Regions from separate parts of the Dactylosporangium sp. NPDC000555 genome, predicted to be linked through region 1. Evidence: riboswitches for the same ligand, from Rfam matches in the RefSeq annotation. Region 1 holds a riboswitch; the other holds the start of a gene.
What was found. Region 1 has a riboswitch for cyclic di-AMP ahead of ABT297_RS26855 (C40 family peptidase). Riboswitches for the same ligand answer to the same signal wherever they lie in the genome.
Positions count from the first base shown of each region.

Region 1 (6,113 bases):
TGCTCAACCACCTCGACGACCGTTCGGCCGGCATCATGCGGGCCCGTTACGGCCTCGAGGACGGGCGGGAGCACTCGCTGACCGAGGTCGCGACGCGGTTCTCGCTCTCCCGCGAGCGGATCCGCCAGCTGGAGATCCAGGCGCTCGGCCGGCTGCGTGAGCTGGCCCGCGCCGAGGGCCTGCAGGCGGCGTAACCCCTGAACTGCCAGAAGCCCCGGGTCGAGGCGACCCGGGGCTTTTCGTTGTGCCGGTGCCGGTCGTCAGTACGGATCGCCACATACCTTCCAGGCGCCGTTCTCCTTGCGCATCGCGAACTTGTGGTCGCCCTTGCCGCCGCTCTTGTACGTGATGTTTGCCGTGATCGAGGCGGTCTCGACGCCGCTCTCGTTGCTGTACGAGCCGCCCCAGCTGAAGTCGTGCGAGGCCGGCACGTTCTTCTTGACGATCGAGGCGAACTCCTCGGGGCCGTAGTTCGTCTGTGCGGTGCGGCACAGCAGCGCGTACGCCCCCTCGTCGTTGCCGGCCTCCAGCGCGGTCAGGAAGTTCCCGGCCGCGGCCTTCGGTTCCTTGGTGGCCGAGTTGATGATGAAGAAGAGCCCGGCCCCGCCGCCGCCGCAACACAGGACGACGACGCCGATCAGGCTGAAAATTATGATCTTCGCAGTTTTACTCACGCGCGCCAGCGTAGGGACACCGGTCAACGCGCGATGTAAACCACCCGACGCGGTCAGGCACGATGTCCGACGACGAACAGCCGTGGGAAGGGCAGGATCGTGCCGAACGGCTCCCGGGGGTACCGCACCCGCAGCTCCTCCCGGACCTCCGCGGCGAACGCCTCGGCGTCCTCCGGTGACAGCGCGTCGAGGTAGGGCCGCAGGCCGGTGCCCCTGAACCACTCGAACACCGGGTCGTCGCCCGGTAGCACGTGGTAGTAGGTCGTCTCCCAGGCGTCGACCGTGAGGCCCGTCACGCTGAGTAGCCGTACGTACTCCGCTGCCTCGAGCACGGGCGTGGCCGAGCGCGGCCCGGTGGCCTCCAGCGCGCCGGCGAGCAGCGGTGCCCAGCGCGGCCGGCTCGCGACCCGTCCGAACCCGGGGTCGTGCGTGGTGATCGGCACCTGGAAGGCGAGCGTCCCGCCGTCGTCCAGCCCGGCGGCCCAGGCCGGCAGCAGCGCCTCGTGGTCGTCGACCCACTGCAACGAGGCGTTGGCCACGATCACGTCGACGGAGCCGCGCTGCGGGCGCCACTGCCCGGCGTCGCCGAGCCGGAAGCGCAGCTGCGGAGTCTGCAGCTCGGTGGCTGCGGCGATCATCTGCGGCGAGGAGTCGATGCCGAGGATCGCGGCGTCCGGCCAGCGCTCGGCGAGCGTGGCGGTCATCGTCCCGGGCCCGCAGCCGAGGTGCACGACCGCGACCGCGCCGGTGGTCGGGATCCGGGCCACGAGTTCCCGGAACGGCCGGGCCCGCTCCTCGGCGAAGCGGTTGTACTGCTGCGGGTCCCACGAGGCCATGTCCCAATGATGAAGGGCCGCGGATCGATGCGATCCGCGGCCCCTCGTCGCCGGGTCAGGTCTTGACGCGGCCGAATCCGTAGATGCTGTCGATGTCGACCTTCGCGTATCTGACGACGTCGCCCGTGTGTGGTGCATGGATGATCGTGTTGTTGCCGACGAAGATCCCGACGTGCCCGAGTCCGTTGTAGAACACCAGGTCGCCCGGGGCCAGCGAGGACCGCGGGATGTGCGCCACGGTGTTCCACTGGCTGGCCGCGTTGTGCGGCAAGGTCACGCCCGCGGCCTTCCACGCCCCCATCGTCAGGCCGGAGCAGTCCCAGCTGCTCGGGCCCGCCGCGCCCCACTTGTAGGGCTTGCCGAGCTGGGCCTGCGCGAAGCTCACGACGGCGCCGGCGCTGCCGGAGACCGCGGGCAGGTTGCCCGGGTCCATCTTCGGCGGATTGACCTTCGTGCTGCCGGCGGCGACCGCCTTCTTCTGCAGGGCCTCGAGCTTCTTGACGTCGCCCTCGATCTTCTTGCGCTGGTTCTCGAGGTCGGCCTTCTGCGTGTTCTGCGCCGCGATGGTCTGGTCGAGCTGCTTCTTCTCGTCGTCGACCTTCGACTTGGCGGCCTTGTAGTCGTCGATCTCCTTCTGCTGCTGCCGCGTGAACTGCTGCAGCAGCGACAGCTTGTCCATCAGCGAGTCCGACGACGTCGCGTTGAGCATGATGGAGAGGCTGCGAAGGTTGCCCGACGTCTTGAACGCGGCGATCGCCACGCCCTCGACGCTGGCGTTGGCGGCAGCCATGTTGTCCTCGAGCGGCTTGAGCTTCGTCTGCAGCTCGGTCGCCTTGGTCTGGGAGGCCGCGAGATCGATATTGATCTTGTTCCACGCCTCGATGGTCGCCTCGAGATCCTTGTTCGACTTGTCGAGCTGGGCCTCGATCTCAGCGAGCGTGGGTTCGGCGTGTGCGACCGCCGCTGGCGCCAGCACGGTGAGTGACACGAGCCCGATGAACAAGGTTCGCAGCAGTGACCGACCGGCACGGTGTCCAGTGGACAAGGAAAGACCCTTCTTCACCGACCGCCTACCGGGTTAGCTGACGGGTTCGGGCTAGAAGGACGCCCTACCGCGACGTTGCGGATTCACCCCACACGAATGTTTGTGGGTCCCCGGTTCGATGCGCGCACCCAAAGGTGATCGGGTGGCGCCGAGTTCGATTCGGCGGCGCTTGCCCGGCGCCGTCCGGGGTGGACGGCGGACTGCCGAACAGGCCAGGGCCTAACTTAACGTGATCATCCGCCATGCGAAAGGCGTGCGTCCCCCTCGATATCTAATAAACCTAAAAGTCCGGATTACTGCCGGTTGGTCTTCCACATCGGACAGTGACATTTGCCGGGGGCTTGATTCGGGTGTGCCGGGCGAGGCGCGATATCGATCGCGTTCAGCGATGCCGCGCGGCCGACGTCGGCCCGCGCTCGTGGCCGACGCCGTTCGGCGGGCCGCCGCGGCCGGCCGGCGGCCCGAGCAGGCCGGTGCCGCGTTCGCTGCCCGGGGCCGCGTAGTAGCCGGCCGGCCGGCTCACTTCAGGTCGTGGGCGACCTGTCGCAGAAGGTCCAGCGTGGCTTCCTGCGACAGGGCGCGCTGGCCGAGTCGTTCGAGGATGCCGCGGTACGTCGTGATGAGCTCCGGCTCCTCCCAGAGCAACTGCTGGCGGTAGAGCACCCCGTCGTCCGCGCCGAACTCCAGCACCGTGAAGTCGCCCTCCCAGCCGGCGTGGAACCCGGCGTTGAGGGGGACGACGCGCACGTCGGTGTACGGGCGCTGGGCGAACTCGATCGTGTGCTCGAGCTGGTCGATCAGCAGCGCCTCGTCGCCGGGGGCGGGGCTTCGGCGCAGCACCGACTCGTCCAGGATCACCTGGATGTGGGGCGGCTCCTCGCGGTTGAACAACTCCTCCTGGCGGCGCATGTGGAACTCGACGCGGCGCTCGGCGAGCGGGGACTCCGCGTCGCTGGTGGCGTGGGCGTACCGCCGCGTCTGCAGCAGTGTCGGGAACATGATCGGCGAGAACTCGCCGATGCGGGTCGCCTCCGCCTCGAACCCGACGTAGGTGATCAACTGACCGAGCAGCATCGGGCGGTACTCGTCCCACCACATCCGCCGTTTCGCCGCGCGGGCCAGCTCGAGCAGCTCGTCGACCGTTCGCGGGTCGTGAACCCGGTAGTAGGCCAGCAGGCTGCGCAGGTCGCTCACCGAGATGGCGACGGTGCCGTTCTCGATACGGATGAGCTTGGACAGCGACCACTCCATCTCGGCGGCCACGAGGTCCTGGGTCAGTTCCCGCTCGCGCCGCAGCCGTCGCAGCTCGGCACGGAGGCGGCGCTTGCCCACGATAGGCCCGCTCATGGACCATCACCCCAATCGCGTACAAATGGCATCGCCCAGGTCGAGGGCTCCGCGTTTCTACCCGGATTGCGGCAGATGCACCTAGCGCGTTCCGATTTCTCGTAACTGGCTACTGCGGGGCGTGCGTATCCAGGAAGATTCTCGCCATCACGGCGGCTGGATCGCCCAGGTCGGTGGAGGCACGCCTCATGGTTCCCGGCTACCCGCCGTACAACCTCCCGTCGCCGGTTGACCGGGACTTCAGGCCTCGCCGCCCCGGTGCGTCTTCTACGAGGTGACCGTGACCGGCCCGCAGCCGCCGGACGGGCCGGTTTCGATGCCGGCAGCCGCCCGCTCGACCGTGGTGAGCAGCGCCGCGCGCCCGCCGCTGCCGGCCCCGGCCGCGCCGCTGGGATGCTGCCCGGCACGCGCGGCCAGCCGCAGGCCGACCAGCACGCCCGCGGCGACGGCCAGCCCGACGACGATGACGCCGACCGCGATCCACCATGCGTTCGCCGCTGAGCGCTCGCCGGCATCATGCGTCGCCGGCGCCGCGGAAGCCTCGAGCGGCCCCGCCCACCGCGTCGACGGGATTTCGACGCGCCGGTCCTCCGGCTGCGGCAGCGGCGGCCACTCCCGCGGGTAGAGCGGTGGCAGCCAATGGTCGCCGCCGCGGTCGCCTCCGCCGCCTTTCGCGACCGGCGCGGACGCGTCCTCCTCGTCGTCCTCCGCGGGGCGCTCGGTCCACTCCGGTGATCGCGCGCGGTCCCTCGGGCGCGGCGCCTCCGGCGGCTGCGCCGGAGGGTCACCGCCAGGCGTCACGGGTGCCCACGTGGATGGGTCGGCGGAGCCTGGGTCGGCGGAGAGCGGGGTGACTGAGGACGGGGCGGCGGGCGGCGGCCAGTCGGTCGGCTCGGTGTGGGGGCGAGGCACCTCGCGCGGTGGTGGGACGTAGATTCCGTCGACCGTGTGGTCGTCGTTGCGGCGCCGATGATGCCGGCCCTCCGTCATGGCATCCCTGTCTCTCTGCTGCGAGCCCGCTGCGTCGCGCGAGGGAGAGGAAGCGCGATGCGGTCAACCTAGCACCGGAGCGCGTCGATGTGTGACCGCTTGGCTACGTACTGATCATGACGGCACTGTGCAGTATCTGACGACTACGGCAAATCGCCCGGGCCGATCGGGTCCAACGCCCTCGCGTGGGGCGTCGCCGCGGCCCAATCTCGTGCACGTCCGGCGTCGGGAGGCATCTTCTCGCCGGTCTCGCCGGTCCCGCCGGCTTCGAGCGGCACGGCCGGGTTCGCGCGGAAGCGGGCGCGCCGACCGGGGGCTGGCAGGCCGCGCCCGCTTCCGCGTTGGGGGGAGGAGTAAAGCTCACCTCCGGGGCGAGGCTCTGCCCGGAAGGCCACGAACTAGGGAGCCAGCGGTCGGAACGAGAGCTTGCTCCCCGCGGATCAAGCCACCGATCCCCACATGGCCGCGAACGCCGCCGCCTCTCCGGCCAGCCACCGCTCCACCTCGTCCGCCTTCACCGTCGGGTCTGGCCGCAGCACGTCACCGCGCCGCAGGTCGACCAGCACCGGCGTGGCGTTGGGCAGCACCGCGTCCATGTGCCGCCCCATCAGATGCAGCGTCGCCACAGCGGCCTCATCCAGCGGCGGGTCCTCGTCGAAGTGCAGCCGCACGGCCTCCCCGCGCCCGTCCGCGTATCGCAGCCCGAAGTGCGGATTGATCTTCAACGGCAGCGAGCCGATCATGCACAGCGCGTCGCGGGTCGGCGTGACCTCGACCGGCGTGGGCAGCGACTCCAGGTAGCGCAGCGCACCCGGCACCACCGACTCGTAAAGGGGCTTCCACCGGGCGTTGACCTGGTCGACGACGGTGTTGAGATAGGTGCCGCCGGTGCGGAACCGGATGTCCGCCTTCAGGGCCTTCACCAGCTGGCCGTGCGGGTTGAAGCCGTGCCCGGACTCACGCTGGCGGCGCAGGCCGCCGACGAAGCTCGCCTTGCGCGGGCCGGTGCGGCCGACATACCGGGTGAAGCTGAGCAGGGTCGCGTAGGGGACGGATCCGGTGGAGCTGAGGGGTGTGGTCACTGGCGCTCTCCTCCCAGGTCAAGAGCGTCTTTCGTACACACATTCTAATAGATTCGAGCCAGGATTCCCACCCAGTCAGCTAGTAGGTAAAGTGGGTTTCCATGACCAAGTTCCACTGGTTTCTGCCCACCACTGGCGA
Region 1 is NZ_JBEPDB010000051.1:10,683-16,795, forward strand. It holds gene ABT297_RS26840 (sigma-70 family RNA polymerase sigma factor) at 1-194, shown strand, start outside; gene ABT297_RS26845 (Rv0361 family membrane protein) at 261-674, opposite strand; gene ABT297_RS26850 (methyltransferase domain-containing protein) at 728-1,510, opposite strand; gene ABT297_RS26855 (C40 family peptidase) at 1,566-2,498, opposite strand; cyclic di-AMP (ydaO/yuaA leader) riboswitch at 2,563-2,710, opposite strand; gene ABT297_RS26860 (hypothetical protein) at 2,938-3,078, opposite strand; gene ABT297_RS26865 (DUF5753 domain-containing protein) at 3,075-3,902, opposite strand; gene ABT297_RS26870 (chromosomal replication initiator protein DnaA) at 4,170-4,892, opposite strand; gene ABT297_RS26875 (hypothetical protein) at 5,333-5,974, opposite strand; gene ABT297_RS26880 (LLM class flavin-dependent oxidoreductase) at 6,076-6,113, shown strand, end outside.

Region 2 (6,113 bases), on a different contig from region 1:
CGGTCTCGAGCTCCATGCCGAGGTCGCCGGCGAGCTTGCGAGCATACTCCGGCCGCAGCGTGCGGTCCTTGATCTTGGCGACCAGGGGCGCGGTCGCCCGCAGCGCGCCGACGCGGCCCTCGGCGGTGTCGAGGTCGAAGCGCTGGATCACCGAGCGCAGCGCGAAGTCGAGCAGCGGCTGGCGATCGGCGACCAGGTCGCGTACGGCCACATCGCCCTTGGCCAGGCGCAGGTCGCAGGGGTCCATGCCGTCGGGGCCGACCGCGATGAACGTCTGGGCGACGAAGCGCTGATCGTCCTCGAACGCGCGCAGCGCCGCCTTCTGCCCGGCCGCGTCGCCGTCGAACGTGAAGATGATCTCGCCGCCGTAGCCGTCGGCGTCCAGCAGCAGCCGGCGCAGCACCGAGATGTGGTCGGCGCCGAACGCGGTGCCACAGGTCGCGACCGCCACCGGCACCCCGGCGAGGTGGCACGCCATCACGTCGGTGTAGCCCTCGACGATGACGACCCGGCTCTGCTTGGCGATCTCCCGTTTGGCCTGGTCGATGCCGTACAGCACGTGCGACTTCTTGTACAGCGGCGTCTCGGGCGTGTTGAGATACTTCGGGCCGTCGTCGTCGTCGAACAGCCGCCGCGCGCCGAAACCGATCACGTCGCCGGAGATGTCCTTGATCGGCCACACCAGCCGGCGGCGGAACCGGTCGATGAGCCCGCCGGAGCGCCCCTCGCGGGACAGGCCGGCGGTGGTCAGCTCCTGCGCGGAGTAACCCTTCTGGCGCAGGTGCTTGCTCAGGTGGTCCCAGCCGTCGGGGGCGAACCCGCACCCGTAGCGCTCGGCGGCCTCCTTGCTGAACCCGCGCTGGGCCAGGAACTCGCGGGCGGGGCGGGCACCGGGCGTGCCGAGCCGCTCGGCGTAGAACCGGGCGGCCTCGGCGTGCGCGGCGATCAGCCGCTGCTTCTGCCCGGCGGGGCGGATCGGGGCGCTGCCGGCCTCGACGAATCGCAGCTGCAGCCCGGCCCGCGCGGCGAGCCGCTCGACCGACTCGACGAAGCTCAGGTGGTCGTGGTCCATCAGGAACTTGATGGCGTCGCCGCCGGCGCCGCAGCCGTGGCAGAAATACACGTTCCGGGTGGGCGAGACGTTGAACGAGGCGGTCTTCTCGTCGTGGAACGGGCACAGGCCCTTGAGGTTGCCACCGCCCGCCGAGCGCAGCGTGACATGCTCGGAGATCACGTCCTCGATCGACGTGCGCTCCCGGACCAGGGCGATGTCCTCGTCCTTGATCTTGCCGGCCAACCCCCACCTCCCACCGGTCCGACGCCTACATCCTGCCTCGTGGCACCGACAATTTACGACTCGCGGGACGGCGGCGAGTCGCCGGGCCGTGCCATGCTGCGCCCATGCCGATCGAGTCCGGGCCGCAACGGCCGCTTGTCGCCCCGTGGTACCGCCGGCGCTGGGTGATGATCGCCACGCTTGGGCTCTCCGGGCGCCTGCCCGACGACCGGCGCCGCCGCCGGCGCGCCCTGCTCCGCCTGACGGTCGCCGCCGTCCTCCTGGCCGCCCTGGTGCTCGTGCCGACGGCCTGGATCCGCGCCGGAGCCTCCGGCCGGGTCGTCCCGGCCGATCGCGCCCCGGCGGCGGACGTGGCGATCGTGTTCGGCGCCCAGCTCGAGAACGGCGGCAAGGACCCGATGTCGTTCCTGCGCAACCGGCTCGACGCGGCGGCGGCGCTGATCTCCTCCGGCAAGGTGAAGGTGCTGCTGATCTCCGGCGACGCGCACGGCGGCTCCGGCAACGAGGTCGAGGTGATGCGCGACTACCTCGCGGCGCGGGGTGTGGACCCGGCTCGGCTGGTGCTCGACCCGTACGGACTGGACACCTACGACACGTGCCGGCGCGCTCACGACGTGTACGGCGTCGACCGCGCGCTCCTGGTCAGTCAGGACGCGCATCTGTACCGTGCGGTCACCCTCTGCAGGGGTGTCGGCGTCGACGCGAGGGGCGTGCCGGCCGGCTGCCGGGGCTGCCAGCAGGTGACGATCTGGTACAACGGGACCAGAGAGGTCGGGGCCGGCTGGAAGGCCGCCTGGGACGTGTTCCGGCACCGGCCGCCGGCCGTGGGGTCCACGCCGGATCCGGCACTCCGGCAGGCGGTGGCCGCACACGCTCCATAGTGGACGGCGTGCCGATGCGGGACGACACGCGGAACTTCGCGCGACACGCACCAGACGGGCGGCAACCGTCCTCGCCACATCCGCCCGCCATCGCCGTTTTCGCCGTGCGCGGCCGGTCGCTTCGGCATACTTGACCAGGTCCTTGGCGCCGCATCGACGCGGCCAGATCTGTCAGGTGCGATGCGATGGGTGGTGCGAGTCCGGTGACGGCGTGCGTGCGCATGGGGCGCCCGGTGAGACGGGTTGGGTGGCGCGGCTGATGGTGATCGTGCTACGGACCACGGACGACGTCCTGCGCTGGTCCGGCGGCCTCGTCGGCCCGCCGCTGCGCGCGGCGATCGACCGGCTGCCCGAGCCGTCCCGCGAGGTCGCCGAGCTGCAGCTGGGCTGGCACTCCGGCCGTGACGCGCCGGGCGCGTCGCTGCGCAGCGCGCTCACCCTGGTGTGCGCGGCAGCGGTCGGCGGCGACCCGCACGACGCGGTGCCCTCCGCCGTCGCCGTCGAGCTCATGCACCACTGGGCGGCGATCCGCCGCGACCTGGTCGACGGGCGCTCCGACGGGGCCGCGTGGAGCGTGGTCGGCACCCAGCCGGCGGCGCTGGGCGGCGAGGCCCTGCTGGCGCTCGCGTTCGACGTCGTGGCCACCGGTGACCCCACGCACATCGCGCCGGGCCGGCTGCGGCAGCGCTCCGGACAGCCGGGGCCGGACCGGGTCATGATGCGCATCCTGGGCGATACCGTGCAGGAGCTCCTGCACGGCCAGCACGCCTCGCTCGCGCTGCGCGAGACCCGCCCGGACTCCGCCGCGGAGGAGCGCACCGACCTGCTGCGCGACTGCCTGGCGATGGTGGAGCAGCGCACCGGCGCGCTGTTCGGCTGCGCCTGCGCGCTCGGCGCCGTGGCCGGCGGCGGCGAGGCGGCCCAGGTCGAGCGGTTGCGCCTGTTCGGCGTCCGGCTGGGCCTCGCCGTGCAGTTCACCGAGGACCTGCTGGGCATCTGGGCCGACGACGGCCCGGGCCGGCCGGCGTACCCGGACCTGCGCCGCCGCCGGCGCTCGCTGCCCGTCGCCGCGGCGATCGCGGCCGGCGCCGACGAGCTGACCGGGCTGTTCGACGGCCGGGGCCGGCTCAGCGACGCCGACGCCGAGCGCACGGCGAAGACGATCGAGCAGTCCGGCGCCCGCGACTGGTGCCGCCGCCAGGCCGAGGAGCTGCTCTCCCAGGCGCTGCTCGCCCTGGACCTGGCCTCCCCGTCGCCCGCCTCGGTCGCCGAGCTTGTCGCGCTGGCCCGCCGCGCGACCACCGCGCCGCGCTGAGCGCCGCGGCGGCGCGCGACGGGCGGGCGGTCAGTCGATGGCCGCCACGACCTTTTCGGCCCGGGCGGCGTGCTTCTGGTACGCCCCCGGGAACGCCGAGCGCTGCACCGCCTGCGCGGCGGCCGTCACGCTCATGTTCTGCCAGCCCTTGACCCGGGTCAGCGCTTTGTAGAACAGCATCGCCGAGTGGACCGGGTTCATGAGCTCGGGCACGGTGCCCCAGCCCTGGCTCGCGCGCTGCTGGAACAGCCCGACCGAGTCGTGGTCCTGCGAGACGCCCTCGTGCGGCAGCTTCAGCGAGGCGGGCACGGCGCGGCTGGCGACGTTGTACAGGTCGCTCTCCTGCATCGCGGTGGCGACGGCGACGACGAGTGCCCTGGTGGGCAGCCCCTGGGCGCGGCCCTGCCGCACGATCGTCACGGCGTTGTTCATCTGGGTCTGGTCGAGCCCGGCGACCGGGCGCGGTGGCTGTGGCATGGCCGGCCCGGTCGGCCCGGTCGGCGTGGTTGGCGTGGTTGGCGCGGCCGGCATGATCGGCATGGCCGGCGTGGTCGCGGACGCGGCGGGCGGCGCCTCGGCCGCCGGGACGGCGGCGGTGCCGTCGAGCAACGGCGACACGAGCGCCGCGTCGTACGCATAAGCGGACGCGGCGGCCGCGACCGGCGGGTGCACGGCCGGCGGCCGGCCGGCGGAACCCGTGGCGAACAGCGTCGCGGACAGCACGACGGCGGACACGGCCCCGGTTCGCACGGGCAGGCTGACCAGCCGGTATCTGGACTGGAACTGGCGCGGTAGTGACTTCACGTAAGCGATTCCTCATCGAAGACGGCGCGATCTGGGCGCACGGCAGGGCGCCGCGGCGTCAGCGCGCGAAACGGAACGGCGCGGGAACGGCTGCGCGGGAAGAAGGCGCGAGAAAGACGGCACGAGAAGACGGCACGGGAATACGGCGCGAATCAGCGCACGGCGAAGCGCACGCCGGAGCGGGCGTGCAAGGGACTCCGCACGGGAGAGGGCGCGTGGTATCGGCGCGACCCCCCGGCTCGGCCGGTGTCGCGCGACGATTGGGCGTCGATCAGCGTTGGAGCGCGGCCAGGCGCTACGTCCTGGCGTTCACCCGTCTTTGAGCATGGCGGCGGGCGGCCGCTGTCGGAGCATGGAGATGCGGCACGAACAGTTCTCCTTCCGGTGCCGCCTACCGGGTTAGCTGACGGGTTCGGACGGGAGGATTCGCCCTACCGTGACTCGGTCACGGATACACCCCAAGGACTGCGTGGGTCCCCGGCCCGCGATGCCGAGGTGCGCTGTGCGACTCGGCGGTGCGGCTCGACGGCGCCCACCCGGCGGCACCGTGATCGGCGCACGTCGACCGAGCAGACGACCCGACCATACTGGGCGGCTTCCGCCTCGGCCAACCACAGCACCGGGATCCCACCCGATGCACCGGTATGCTCACCGAGCGCTGTCACCCGGCCTGTCATCTTGTCCGTCGCCCTCCTACGAGCCGGGCCTAGTGTTGGGGCATGAGCATCCCGTCGGTGAAGCTGAACTCCGGCCTCGACATGCCCGTCGTCGGCTACGGCACCTACCCGCTCAAGGGCCGCCGCGCCACGGACGCGATCCTCGCCGCGATCGGGTCCGGCTACCGCCTGATCGACACCGCAGCGTCGTACGACAACGAGGATGCCGTCGGCGCCGCCGTGCGCGAGTCGGGCCTGCCCCGCGCCGAGCTCTTCGTCACGACCAAGCTGCGCGGCAGCGACCAGGGCCGCGGCTCCACCCGGGCCGGGCTGGAGCGCTCGCTGGAGCGCCTCGGCCTGGAGTACGTCGACCTCTACCTGATCCACTGGCCGCTGCCCGCGGTCGGTCGCTATGTGGAGTCGTACGCCGAGATGGCCGAGCTGCGGCGCGAGGGCCTGATCCGCTCGCTGGGCGTGTCGAACTTCCTGCCGGAGCACCTCGACGCCGTCGTGGCCGAGACCGGCATCCAGCCGGCCGTCGACCAGCTGCAGGTCTCTCCCTCGCATCCGCGGCCGGAGCTCGTCGCCGCGGTACAGCGGACCGGCACCGTGGTCCAGGCGTGGAGCCCGCTGGAGCGCAACACCGGCATCCTCGACCACCCGTCGGTGACGGCGATCGCCGGCCGGCTCGGCGTCACCAGCGCCCAGATCGTGCTGCGCTGGCTGCTGCAACGCGATGTCACCGTGGTCCCGCACTCCGGCAGCCCGGACCGCCAGCGCACCAACGCCGACCTGTTCGGCTTCGAGCTGACCGCCGGCGGCATGGCCGCGATCGACGCCCTCGACACCGGCGTCCCGGTCAAGCAGGACCCCCGCACCTGGGAGGAGTTCTAGCGTGATCCGCCCGCCCCTGGTCGGTTCGTGAGCCTCGCCCCTCGGCGTGGCGGTACATGAGGGCGGCCCGGCAGCGCGGCCGATGGCCACGCCGTCACAGCCGGTAGCCCAGACGTCGACGTTACCCAGGACCGGGATGTCCAGGGCCTGCTTGAGCGCGGCGATCGCGGACCAGTCGGCCTCGCCCGAGTGGCGCTGCGCGGCCATGCGGGCGTGCAGCGCCACCCACGCCACCAGGGCCGAGCCGCCGCCGCAGCGGGTGACCC
Region 2 is NZ_JBEPDB010000005.1:18,024-24,136, forward strand. It holds gene dnaG (DNA primase) at 1-1,297, opposite strand, end outside; gene ABT297_RS05495 (SanA/YdcF family protein) at 1,402-2,178, shown strand; gene ABT297_RS05500 (polyprenyl synthetase family protein) at 2,390-3,493, shown strand; gene ABT297_RS05505 (hypothetical protein) at 3,524-4,297, opposite strand; cyclic di-AMP (ydaO/yuaA leader) riboswitch at 4,671-4,822, opposite strand; gene ABT297_RS05510 (aldo/keto reductase) at 5,017-5,847, shown strand; partial or broken gene ABT297_RS05515 (tRNA-dihydrouridine synthase) at 5,923-6,113, opposite strand, start outside.
Region 2: another riboswitch for cyclic di-AMP. It lies ahead of ABT297_RS05505 (hypothetical protein); the one in region 1 lies ahead of ABT297_RS26855 (C40 family peptidase).